2 regions of the Lottiidibacillus patelloidae genome follow, and region 2 is predicted to be linked to the other one. Evidence: predicted binding sites of a transcription regulator. Region 2 holds the regulator's gene; the other holds the start of a gene.
The links. Region 2 encodes LexA, which represses DNA repair genes until DNA is damaged. Its sites were predicted from a motif close to CGAACATATGTTCG; they were not measured.

Region 1 (6,698 bases), 290 kb from region 2:
CGTTCATGAAAAGTTTACGATAGAAAACATTAATGATATTAGAAAAAACGATCCAGAAATGAAAATTATCGTTCACCCAGAATGTAGTTGGGAAGTAGTGCAGCAAGCTGATGAAGCGGGCTCTACAAATATGATTTTAACTACTATAAACAATAGTCCGGCAGGATCGAAATGGGCGATTGGAACAGAAATGAACCTAGTAAATCGAATCAAGAGTATTCATAAAGATAAAGAAATTATCTCTTTAAATCCAAATATGTGCCCTTGTTTAACAATGAATAGAATTGATCTGCCACATTTACTTTGGGCACTGGAATCCATTGTCGAGGGAAAGCTAATAAATGTAATTAAAGTGGAAGAAATTGTTGCTAAAGATGCAAAACTCGCATTAAATCGAATGTTAGAAAGAGTGTAGGCGGCCATTTAGGTCGTCTTTTTTTATTCATAAAACCACTAATCCTAACATATGTTTTAGCTGAGAAGCTATAGTGGCAAAAGCCCTATACAATCATATACTATTTAAGACTTTGTAGAAGGGAGTAATAAACTTGAAAATACACATCGTACAAAAAGGCGAAACATTATCTAACATTGCCAATCGATATAATGTAAAAGTAGATGATGTTCGAAAAGTGAACACACATCTAAGTAATCCAGATAATATTTTGCCAGGAATGAAGATTAAGGTTCCATCCCAAGGTATTACAGTTAAACCAAAAGAGGTAGCAAGTATGCCACGGAAAGAAAAACAAAAGCCAAAAATGACACCACCGCCGAAAATGGAGGAGTCACCAGATTCTTTAGAGTCACCTGAGATGCCGATGATGCCTAAAATGCAGCCAATGCAACAGATGCCATACGACATGCCGCAAATGCCGATGCAACAGATGCCACAAATGCCACAATATCCTCAATACCCACAAATGCAAGCACAACAAGCTCCTATGACAGATATGATGGATGATGAATCACCAGAATCACCTGAAATGCCAATGATGCCAATGCAACAAATGCCAATGCATCAACAGCCAGTGGCACATCATCACCATTTAATGCATCACCAACACTGTGTACCTATGTCTCCAATGATGCCAGGTTCAGGGATGCCAATGGGTTATCCAGGAATGCAACAGCCAATGCAACAAATGCCAATGGGACAACAAATGCCACAAATGGCACCTGGTATGCAACCGCAAATGGGGATGGGTGGAGAAGAGTATGAATCTCCAGAGTCACCAGAAATGCCAGAGATGCCTGGTATGATGGGAATGCCACAAGGTCATCAAATGCCGATGGGTTATCCAGGAATGCAACAACCAATGGGACCACACATGCCAATGGGTTATCCAGGAATGCAACAGCCTATGCAGCAACAAATGCCAATGCAACAGCAGATGCCATATGGACACCACCCAATGCACCACTGTGGATGTCACGGACCGATGGGCTATCCACAAATGCAACAGCCGATGATGCAACAACCAATGATGCAGCAACAGCCAATGATGCAATACCCAATGATGCAGCAACCTCAAATGTACCAACAAATGCCAAGGTTAGATGAGGAAAGCAGTGACAATGAGTAACATGAAATCACATAAAGAAGACGATTTTAAAAATCGTCTTCTTTTAAAATTTAAAAATGAATTCAATATTTCGGCAGATGAACTGAAAGTAATTAATGAGAATGTATATTTATTATCTACTGAAAACAATTACTTAGTAATTAAAAGATACAAAAGTAAAAACCACATTCTGAAGCAAATTTGGTTGGCAAGGATATTTGCCGAGAAGTCTTTTTCGGGTTCTGTACGTTTTATCCCATTTGAAAGTGGGAAATACGTTAAAAAATCGGATAAGTATTACTATGCACTGATGCCTTATATTGAAGGGAAGCCACTTTCTTATAATATAAGAAAAGATCGAATTGCTGCTTATGATCATTTACGAATTTTTCAACAAGAAGTATCTATTTTAACTGACCGAAGACCTGAGTTTGTCCCTAAATACTCGCTTTATTCAAAATGGGCGACTCGTCTTGACACATTCTTTTACAACTTATATGACAATCGAAAATTGTTAACGGACTCCCAGCATAAAATGATGAAAAAATTTTTAAAGTGGGGAGAATATGCTCTAGATACGTTACCAATTGAAGTGTTAGAACAAAAGGAAAGAAGTGCAAGAAGAAAAGGAATCATTATTCACGGTGATGTGGCAAATCACAACTTCCTTCGAAAAAATGATGGAAGTATTGTGATGATTGACTATGACCTTATGGCATGTGCACCATTTGAGTATGATACACTCCAATTAGTGAATCGATTTTTCCCATATTGCGATTATTCCTTAGAAAGTATTATGGATGAGTTTCATCACAGTTTATCTGATTTAATAAAAACAAAATGGTTTGCAACCGCATTAATTTATCCTACAGATATATTTAGGGAATGGAATCGTTTAACGACAAATGTGCCAATTAATGAAAAGAAGATATACGACTTTATTTACCAATTAGAAAGACATTATGTTAAAAGAATGGAGCTTGTTTCAGACCTACGCGATATTGTTAAAGAAAAAAACTAGGAAAAATTATAGAGATACTACCTTTATATAACAGACTAAATTCCTCCTCTCTTTGCCATCATAATAGGTGAAAGGGAGGTTTTTTATAATGAAAAAAGCTACTTTTACTACTCTTTCTGCTGCGTTAATCTTTGGTGGATTAGTCGGGTGTAATACAAATGAACAAGGTGTTGAAAATAGGTATGACAATACAACTCGTCCTATAGGTTATTATACTAACGATGACACAGATACCGACTTTGATTACAACAACGGTCGAGGAATGGATCAAGGTCCTTTATCTGATATGTTTGACATAGATAATAATGACAGACGAAATGTGCCATTTATTAACACACGCCGTAATAACGCTCGAGATAATATTCGTGACAGAGGTATGGTTGGCACGTATGATTATGATCGAGGGTATGCAAGAAATGGCACAATTGCTGACCGTATTGATCAGCGAATTGAAGCAATGCCAAATGTAGAAGATGTCAATACAGTTGTCTACAATAATACTGTCATTGTAGCTATCGATACGAATGACAGAAATGACAAAGATGTTGAAGCTAAAGTAAGGAACGCAATCCGAGGCTTAGCTGCTGGTAAAGAAGTTCGCATCGTTACAGATGAGAATATGTTTAGACGAATTGGCACAATTCATGATGGTCTGCGAAATGGAGACCGAATTGATAATTTCCAATCGGATTTAAACGAAATGATGGAAGATATGGGCGATGCAATGAGAGAACCATTTGATAACGACAATTACTAACTTATCCTTTTAGGCAAGAAACCGTTACGGTTTCTTGCTTTTTTTTATAGCTGTCCAATCTGTGTTTCCTTTATCTCAAACAAATTGCTCCAGCTTATACGTCGCTGAACGTTCGCCTCGCTTTTCTATGGATAATTTTTATTTTAGTTGGCAATAATAGATTTTGAGCTATTTTAATATTTATTATTATGTTGAGGTGATCCTATGAAAATCACAATTATTATGATGTTAGTATTGAGTACAGCTGTATTCTCTTATCAAACAATTGTTAAAGAAGTTAAGGGAAAGGAACAAATCACAGTATTAGAAAATGAAAAATTAATCGCACGAACAGAGATAGAACAAGAGAAAAAATCTTCACCAACACTAGCTCCATTACAATTAAAGGTTGTGTTGAAGCGAATTTACTTAGATGGTGAGACAAGCGAAGAAGTAATTAAGCAAACGATTTGGTCAATGGATGACTTTTGGGCTCAATATGAAGACTGGCAATTGTTAGACCAAAAAGAAGGACAAGTCACTTTTAAACAACATATAGATGATATTTCGCCTCTTTTAAAAGCAAACGGCTATTTTGGCATAGACCAAGAAGGTAGGTTATCGATTTATAAAGGGAATCCTGCAGCTGATGAAGTGATTCAATCATTTTTTCAAATTGATTTAGAGAAGTTGGAAAGTAAATTGAAAGAACAACTAAAAGAAGGAATTGTCATTATTTCGAAGGATCAGTATAGTCAATTATTACAATCATTAAAAGAATATGAAGTAAGATAAACAGAAGGGCTACTCATTTTGAGTGGCCCTTCCTTACTGTTTTTTATAGTTGCTTATGATAGAATAAGATAGGGAAATGCATGTTCGGTTTTTGAAAAAGGGAGAGAGAGTCATGTATGAATATATAAAAGGGACAATGAACAATATTGCTTCAACTTATGTAGTTATTGAAACAAATAATATAGGATATCAGATATTAACTGCCAATCCGTTCGTATTCCAAGATCAAATCGGGGAAGAAGTAACGGTCTATACATATCAATACGTAAGAGAAGATTTAATCGCTCTTTATGGATTCCCGACACATGATGAGCGATCTTTATTTATGAAACTGATCCAAGTTTCTGGGATTGGACCAAAGGGTGCACTTGCTATCTTAGCAGCGGGACAACCGAAACAACTTGCTAATGCCATTGAAAATGAAGATGATAAGTTTTTAACGAAATTTCCTGGTGTAGGTAAGAAAACTGCTAGACAAATGATCTTAGATTTAAAAGGAAAGCTCGAAGATCAGCTACCTAACTTATTCCAGCCAGAAGTTCAAGTCGAATCTACACAAGACAAGAACATTCCTTTAGAAGAGGCTATTGAAGCACTAAAAGCACTCGGCTATGCGGAAAGAGAAATTAAAAAGGTCATGCCAATCTTATTAGAGCAGGAATGTTCTGCAGATGAATATGTCAAAAAAGCTTTACGAGCATTATTACAGTAACGGAGGTTGACGATTATGGATGAACGTCTTGTATCGAGCGATGCATCGTGGGAGGAAGAAAAAACGGAACTAAGCCTGCGACCGCAAACGTTAAAACAATATATCGGTCAACAGAAAGTAAAAGAGAATTTAACAATATTTATCCAAGCTGCCAAGATGCGTGAAGAAACTCTTGATCATGTTCTCTTATATGGGCCACCAGGGTTAGGGAAAACAACGATGGCACAAATAATAGCAAATGAAATGGGTGGAGAGTTGCGAACGACTGCAGGTCCAGCTATTGAGCGACCTGGTGATTTAGCAGCGATTTTAACTGCTTTAGAGCCTGGGGATGTATTATTTATTGATGAAATTCATCGCCTCCATAAATCGATTGAGGAAGTTTTATATCCAGCAATGGAAGACTTTTGTTTAGATATTGTTATTGGGAAAGGCGCTTCTGCAAGGTCAGTCCGTCTCGATTTACCGCCATTTACTTTAGTTGGAGCTACTACTAGAGCGGGGAGTCTTTCTGCACCACTGCGTGATCGCTTCGGTGTAATGAGTAGACTAGAGTATTATAAAGAAGAAGACTTAACAGAAATTGTTACGCGATCTGCAGAAATTATGGGAATAGCAATTTCAAGTAGTGCTTCTCTTGAAATTGCTAGACGATCCCGTGGAACACCTCGAATTGCAAATCGCTTACTACGACGTGTAAGAGATTTTGCTCAAGTACAAGGAAATGGTAATATAACGGAAGAGTTAGCTTGTACATCGTTGCAAATGTTGCAAGTAGATGCTTTAGGTTTAGATCATATCGACCATAAACTATTAGTTGGCATGATTGAAAAATTCCGTGGTGGTCCAGTTGGTCTAGATACTATTGCAGCAACGATTGGTGAAGAATCAGAGACGATTGAAGATGTTTATGAACCTTATTTATTACAAATAGGTTTTATTCAACGTACTCCTAGGGGAAGAATAGTAACGAAACAAGCGTATGAACATTTTAATATGGAGGTGCCTAACGAATAAATGGATATTGGGAAAACACTTATTACAATTGGAATTTTGATTGTTATCATTGGGGTTCTCTTTAAATTTATCGGAAAATTACCAGGAGATATCTTAATAAAAAAAGGAAATGCAACATTTTACTTTCCTATCGTAACTTCCATTATTGTTAGTGTTGTTTTTTCATTACTTTTCTATTTGTTCGGGAAGTTCCGCTAAAATAAAGAAAAGGTGCTATGAATATGAAAGTAGAAGATTATGATTTTCACTTACCAGAAGAATTAATTGCTCAGACGCCATTACTTGAGCGTACCAGTTCAAAACTTATGGTATTAGATAAAGAAACAGGTGAGATTGAGCATCGTCATTTTTATGACATTATTGAATATTTGCGTGAAGGTGATTGCTTAGTATTGAATGATACCCGCGTCTTACCTGCAAGGTTATATGGGATGAAAGAGGATACGGGTGCCAAAGTAGAAGTTCTTCTTTTAAATGAAGAAGGGCAAGATAAATGGAAAACGTTAGTTAAGCCTGCCAAAAGGGTGAAAGAAGGAACAGTCATTACTTTTGGTGATGGAAGGTTAAAGGCAACTTGTTTAAGCATGGAAGAACAAGGTGGTCGCGTCCTTCAGTTTCACTATGAAGGAATTTTTTATGAAGTGCTAGATTCATTAGGCGAAATGCCACTTCCACCGTATATTAAAGAACAACTAGATGATCAAGACCGCTACCAGACTGTATTTGCGAAAGAGCGTGGTTCGGCAGCGGCACCAACAGCAGGCCTTCATTTTACAAATGAATTACTAGATGATATTAGAAGCAAAGGGATTCATATCTCTTTTATTACACTCCATGTTGGGTTAGGAACGT
Region 2 (6,698 bases):
GATCTCAAGATTTTGTTCCGTTCCGAGGTGGCGAACTTGCGCACGCAATAATTTCAGTCCTGCTGCATATCCTCTTCTTTCAATATCACGAACTTCTTCTGTCAAAGGATCTGTAATTGTTTCCGTTGCACCGTGATTTAAGTTTATTTGGTCAACATATTTAATTAAGTCAACAACTTGAGATGACGGTAAATAATCTGTCATCCAACCTCCGAACTCACTTGTAATGTTAAACTTACCATCAGAATAAGCTCCTGCTCCCCCAAATCCATTCGTTATCGAACATGCTGGAAGACATCCTGAAAAGTCTTTCTTTCCAGCTGGCGGTGGACATTTTTGTATTTTTTTCTCTAAAATAGGACAATGTCTTCTATGAATATCATGTCCTTTATCTATTAACAAAATGTTGGCATTTGGCATTTTTAAAGATAATTCATAACAAGTAAAGATTCCCGCTGGGCCTGCTCCAACAACAATTACATCATAGTTCGTTTCCATTCGTACCCCTCCAATAGTTGTACAACTCTTTAAATCTCACATTACAACTATAGCAAAGGAAGACATATCCAGTCAACGAATAATTCGAACGATTTTTAATTAAACTTATTTATTGTTCGTGTTTTAGTTTGTTTTATATATAAGAAACAGAAAAAGGCCAATTTCGGCCTTTTTTTAATTAATCTAAAGATGGAAATTCAGCAATAATAATATCTTTTTCAGGGTCGTAATCTAATGTCATATCCACGACGAACCAATGGTCATTCGGTCTAACAAAAAATACTATTCCATCATAATTTTGAATATAGTCTTCCTCTTCAGGGTTATCTTTTGCTATACCTAAAGAGAACCCACTATCACTAGCTCCTAAATAGCGGACAAACAATCGGATTGAATCTCCTTTTTTTAATCCCATCTCTTCTCTATATAACTCAATAGCTCTTTTAGAAATGGTAAAAGCCAAGCCTTGCACCCCTCTTCTATTTTTTGTTATATAACAGAATACGCAAATAGGATTTGTGTTGTGCAAAAGAAAAAGCCTAATAAACAGCAAATACTGTTTAATAGACTTTTATTCCAATTGAACATGTCCTATGTTCATTAATGAGTGTTTCTAATATTTTTAATTTTTTGAGGTGTTACATCATTACCTTCTTCTTCTTCTACCTTTATAGATTTCAGGTGGTTTTTAAATGATCCACGAAAAGTTTCTAGATATTCTTGGCGCAGATTTTTTTGTTCCTTTTGTTCTTTTAATGTAAGTCCTTCATTTTTTGCTTTATTTGAAAGCTCATTAATTCGAGCAATTTTATCTTTAGAAAGCATAGGATCTACTCCTTTTCAATAGCATAAACACATAATAGCGAAATTTTATTGCTATGACAAGGGGTTCGCTTGGAGATCTCTATCATTAATGTATTGTTGGTATCTCCGATGAACGGTTGCCTTTGAGACATCGTAACCAAATCCTCTTAGTGCCGCTGCTATTTCTGCAAATGTTAACCCTCGTTCACGGAGGCTAACAATTTCATTTATTGGTAATTCTTTTTTCTCTCTTCCTGCATTCGTCCCCTGATTTTTCAAATTGTCATGGGGGTTAAAACCATCCTCTATCGCTTTTTTCACACCACGCCTAATTTTCATATTGTGGAGTTTACGCTGATACTCTTCTACAATACTTACTATTTCCAAAACCATTGAATCAGCTTCGGAAAGCATAAGACCGTCATTACTCGTAACAGTATATATTGAAACTTTATATTTATTTAAAACGTGGAGAATTGCAATTTTTGCATTACCTCTTCCAAGTCTAGTTTCATCTTGTATAAGTAATGTATCCGCTTGTTCTTCTTTAAACAGTTGTAAACATTCGTAAATTCCATCTCGATCTACTTCATAACCACTAGCACGTTCGGAAATAACTTTTACAACTTCAAAGTTATAGTTTTCAGCAAGTTTTCTCAGTTCAAGTTCTTGTCTATGTATTGATGTAGTTTGTTCCTCTTTGTTAGTACTAACTCTACAATAGATAATCGCTTTCATATTTGTTTAATTTCTCTCCGCTTTAACAAAATAAACAGAAGAAGTATCGTAATTTATGCTCTCATTTGAAGAGATTGAATTGTTAGGTGTAACCTTTTCACTATTTGTTACTGTTTCAGAACGATCGACGCTTGAAAACATAATTAATAATACTGTAACTATTAGTAAAATTGGATAAGAGTATGCTGGTTTTTCATATTCATTTTCTTTTACTGTGTTTTCCATATATATTCACCTCGTACAGAATGTATGTTCGCTCTTTAAATATATATTAATACGAACAACTGTTCTTGTCAACAAGAAAAACGAACTTATGTTTGTATTTTAAAAATACGCATGCTATAATTTAGAAAATTACAGAATTTCCGAGGTGGAATATGACGAAACTCTCAAAGCGACAACAAGAAATACTAGAGTACATAAAAGATGAAGTAAGCAAACGTGGATATCCGCCAAGTGTACGAGAAATAGGTGAAGCTGTAGGACTTGCTTCAAGTTCAACAGTCCATGGACACCTTTCACGTCTGGAGAAAAAGGGATATATTCGTAGAGACCCAACAAAACCTCGTGCAATTGAGATTTTAGGGGAAGAAGATCAATTTTCAGCAAGACAGGAAGCTGCTGGGACAGTAAGTGTTCCTATCATAGGTAAAGTAACTGCTGGGCAACCAATCACCGCAATTGAAAATGTCGATGAGTATTTCCCCTTACCAGATTCACTAGTTGGGAATGATAAAGTTTTCATTCTCGTTGTTCAAGGTGATAGTATGATAGATGCTGGTATATTTGATGGGGATAAAGTAATCGTTCGCAGTCAAAGTACAGCTTTGAACGGAGAAATTGTTGTTGCGATGACCGAGGAAGACGAGGCTACTGTTAAACGCTTTTACAAAGAAAAAGATCACTTCCGCTTACAACCGGAAAATGAGGCGCTTGAGCCTATTCTATTAAAGCATGTAACCATTTTAGGAAAAGTTATTGGAGTATTTAGAACTGTCCATTAAACTAGCCTAGCCTTGATCCAGCGCTTGGGTCAAGGTATTTTTTGTTCTAATAAATAAGAAAATCCACCACTTATATAAGTGGTGGATTAATTTTTTAGTAAGTTGTAAGATATTGCTCTCTCTCCCAAGGGTGAACTTGTGTACGGAACATATCCCACTCAATTTCTTTTGCTTCAATAAAGTGTTCAACAGCGTGATCACCTAACGCTTTAGTTATTACTTCGTCTTCTAGGAAACGATCTAAAGCATCTTTTAAAGTCGCTGGTAAGTCAAGGATTCCTGCATCCATACGCTCTTTCTTATTCATAACATAGATGTTACGATCAACTGGCGCTGGAGGAGTCATTTTATTTTTAATACCATCAAGTCCAGCTGCTAAAAGTGCCGCCATTGCTAAGTATGGGTTAGCAGAAGGGTCTACACTTCTAACCTCAACACGAGTACTCATACCACGTGCTGCAGGAATACGGATTAGTGGACTACGGTTTTGCATTGACCATGCAACATAGCAAGGTGCTTCGTATCCTGGTACTAAACGCTTATAAGAGTTAACTGTTGGATTTGCAATAGCTGTAAACCCTCTAGCATGTTTAATGATTCCGGCAATAAAGTTCATTGCTGTTTCACTTAAACCATCTTTTGATTTTTCATCGTAAAATGCATTTTCGCCATCTTTAAATAGAGACATGTTAGCATGCATTCCTGATCCATTTACACCGAATAATGGTTTTGGCATGAACGTTGCATGTAATCCATGTTGACGAGCAATCGTTTTAACTACTAATTTAAACGTTTGAATATCATCACAAGCTTTTACAACATCTGCATATTTGAAGTCAATTTCATGTTGCCCTGGAGCAACTTCATGGTGAGAAGCTTCAATTTCAAAGCCCATATCTTCAAGCTCAAGTACGATATCACGGCGGCAATTTTCCCCTAAATCTGTTGGAGCAAGGTCAAAATATCCACCTTTATCATTTAACTCTAACGTAGGTTCACCTTTTTCATCATTTTTAAATAAGAAAAACTCTGGCTCTGGTCCAATGTTAAAGCTGTTAAATCCTAAATCATTCGCTTCTTTTAACATTTTCTTTAAGATTGCACGAGGGTCACCAGCAAATGGAGTTCCATCTGGCATGTAAACATCACAGATTAAACGAGCAACTTTACCTTTTTCTGATGTCCAAGGGAATACTACCCAAGTATCTAAATCTGGATATAATAACATATCTGACTCTTCAATTCTTACGAAACCTTCGATAGATGATCCGTCAAATGTCATTTTATTGTCTAATGCTTTTTCAATTTGCGATACAGGAACTTCCACATTTTTAATTGTTCCTAATAAATCTGTAAATTGAAGGCGAATAAAACGAACGTTATCCTCTTTTACACTTTTTAAAATATCTTCTCTTGAATACTTTGACACTGTAATCTCTCCTTTAAATTTTCTTATATTTAATTACACTTAAACAACATGTTTAATGGAAGAACCTTGATAACTCCCCTTGTATTAAAGAAGTCTTTCCAAAGCGTCCTGCTTGTGGAAGCTGCTTCTTCAATATATCGTGGAGATCTTTTTCACTAGGAGTCTTATCAGAAAGCTTTTGCTGCACTAATTGTGCCTCAGTTTCCTTCATATTAAACACCTTAGTAATTCCTGCCATGTTTAGCCCTTGATCAAGGAGCTCTTTTATTTCTAACAACTTGTCGACATCATTGAAAGAAAATAGGCGACGGTTCCCATCAGTTCTAGCTGGTTGAATTAAGTTATGCTCTTCATAATAACGAATTTGCCGGGCTGTCAATTCTGTTAACTGCATTACAATCCCCATGGGGAATAACGGCATATCACGACGTGTACTACTCATTAACATAACCTCCTTTACATATTTCCATTCTATGCCATGTTATAAAAAATGTCAAACAAATGTTAGCTTTTCTAACATGAATTTTAAAAATAGGTATTTTTTCATATTTTTAATTGTGTTTAACCATGAGAAATGCTAAATATGAACGAATATATCTTACTAATATAAAAATGACCTGTTAATATTTAACAGGCCACACATACTTATAACGTCAGTCCAGTTACTTTATACCATTTAGCTTTGTAATAATAATACCCCAAATAATGGTATCCTTCAAAATAATACGTTTCAGTTGCATCTAATATAATATCTTTTGCAATTGACCATGTATCGCCATTCTCGTTCGTTAGTTTTGCTTCTATATAAATAGAATCCGCAGTATCTAAATCATCTACCCAATATTGAAAATGGACACTACTTTCTTCTCCATAAAATGTAAAAAAATTATTATATATATATCGTTGTTGTATCCACTCACCTGTATTAATATCATTATAATCTTCAAAATAGTAGATTTTATTCCACACATAGTTATTATCTACTACATAGTGTGATGCTCCTGTTTCTTGTGCAAACGCTGCAAGTTCACTCAAATCAAATTGCCACTCTTTGGAGAATCCAGTATCCGCTTCAACTTTCACTTGTAATGATCCTCTAGTTAAATCAAATGCATCTCCTCCATCAAAACTAGATGCATTATCATAAAATTTTATATAAAAAAACTCTTGGATATAGTCAGAATGATCATGAGCTACATAATCCATTTCTATATAGGAGTACATAGCTTTAAAAAAGATTGGCTCAGTACTTGATAACACTTCTATTGTTTTAGTATTAATATTGTTTGTAGTATCATAATCAGCAATATTTACAGCTAAATCTTCATTATACAAATCAGATGCAGTTACTGTTAAATCATACATACCGGGATCACCAAATGTTAAAGGAATTGTTACATTTACACCCTCACCTTTAGGGACTTGAACTATCGTTGAATAAAGAAGATTCTCACCATGCATAACTGAAACTAATGTTGAACCACCTATATCACCATTAATCTCCGATACTTGGAAACTAATATTAAACGTTTCACCAGCTTTTATTCCTTCAGGTACTTCAATTTCCCCAACTTCAACGTCGGGACGTAATAACACTGTTGTAGAACCTTTTAATACTTTTTTAACTCCTGTTTGGTCATCATCAATATGAATCTTTGCATGCAATTCTTCATAAGCAAATAAGTCTGTCAATGACGCTACTTCATAAAGCCCATTCGAAAGCGCAATACCTTTTACATTATGAGTAATTGTTTCCCCATTTACGATATACTTCAGTTGCACTTTTTTTAGTTCATTTGGTAACTCATAACCTTCTAATTCATTTGATACTTTAATATAAACATCTGTTCCAACTTCTCCTGCCAGTGCAATCACCTGCATTGAAAAAGGATCTAGATTTCCGTTTCCACTACCCTTCCCATTCCCATTTGCAGTACTTGTTGTACTAGCAATAAACGAAAAAGCTAATGCTAGCACAATCAATGCAGAAATTAATTTCTTTCTCATCATATCGATCTTCCTCCTGTATAAACAGAAATTAGTAAGAGCATAGCAGTTAAAGCTAAGAGCAAAATATAGGTCAATTACAAGAGAGAAAAGCTTTTATCATGAACTTTAAACTAATACACAACTTACCATTCATATATTATTAACACTCCTTGTAATTAGTACAGAATTTAAAAATTTTCTTTGCTACATTTTAATAAAAACTACTTACAATTTTA

Region 1: the regulator LexA is predicted to act here: its motif matches at 4,191-4,204, upstream of ruvA (Holliday junction branch migration protein RuvA).

Annotation. Positions count from the first base shown of each region.
Region 1 covers NZ_NPIA01000002.1:310,032-316,729, reverse strand. The annotation lists gene nadA (quinolinate synthase NadA) at 1-415, shown strand, start outside; gene CIB95_RS05655 (LysM peptidoglycan-binding domain-containing protein) at 549-1,586, shown strand; gene CIB95_RS05650 (phosphotransferase) at 1,579-2,586, shown strand; gene CIB95_RS05645 (YhcN/YlaJ family sporulation lipoprotein) at 2,675-3,343, shown strand; gene CIB95_RS05640 (intercompartmental signaling factor BofC) at 3,548-4,117, shown strand; gene ruvA (Holliday junction branch migration protein RuvA) at 4,230-4,829, shown strand; gene ruvB (Holliday junction branch migration DNA helicase RuvB) at 4,845-5,846, shown strand; gene CIB95_RS05625 (DUF2905 domain-containing protein) at 5,847-6,044, shown strand; gene queA (tRNA preQ1(34) S-adenosylmethionine ribosyltransferase-isomerase QueA) at 6,068-6,698, shown strand, end outside.
Region 2 covers NZ_NPIA01000002.1:21,870-28,567, forward strand. The annotation lists gene CIB95_RS04020 (NAD(P)/FAD-dependent oxidoreductase) at 1-498, opposite strand, end outside; gene CIB95_RS04025 (HesB/YadR/YfhF family protein) at 677-961, opposite strand; gene CIB95_RS04030 (DUF896 domain-containing protein) at 1,099-1,323, opposite strand; gene CIB95_RS04035 (YneB family resolvase-like protein) at 1,375-2,040, opposite strand; gene CIB95_RS04040 (hypothetical protein) at 2,047-2,265, opposite strand; gene lexA (transcriptional repressor LexA) at 2,418-3,044, shown strand; gene glnA (type I glutamate--ammonia ligase) at 3,139-4,473, opposite strand; gene CIB95_RS04055 (MerR family transcriptional regulator) at 4,526-4,915, opposite strand; gene CIB95_RS04060 (hypothetical protein) at 5,119-6,483, opposite strand.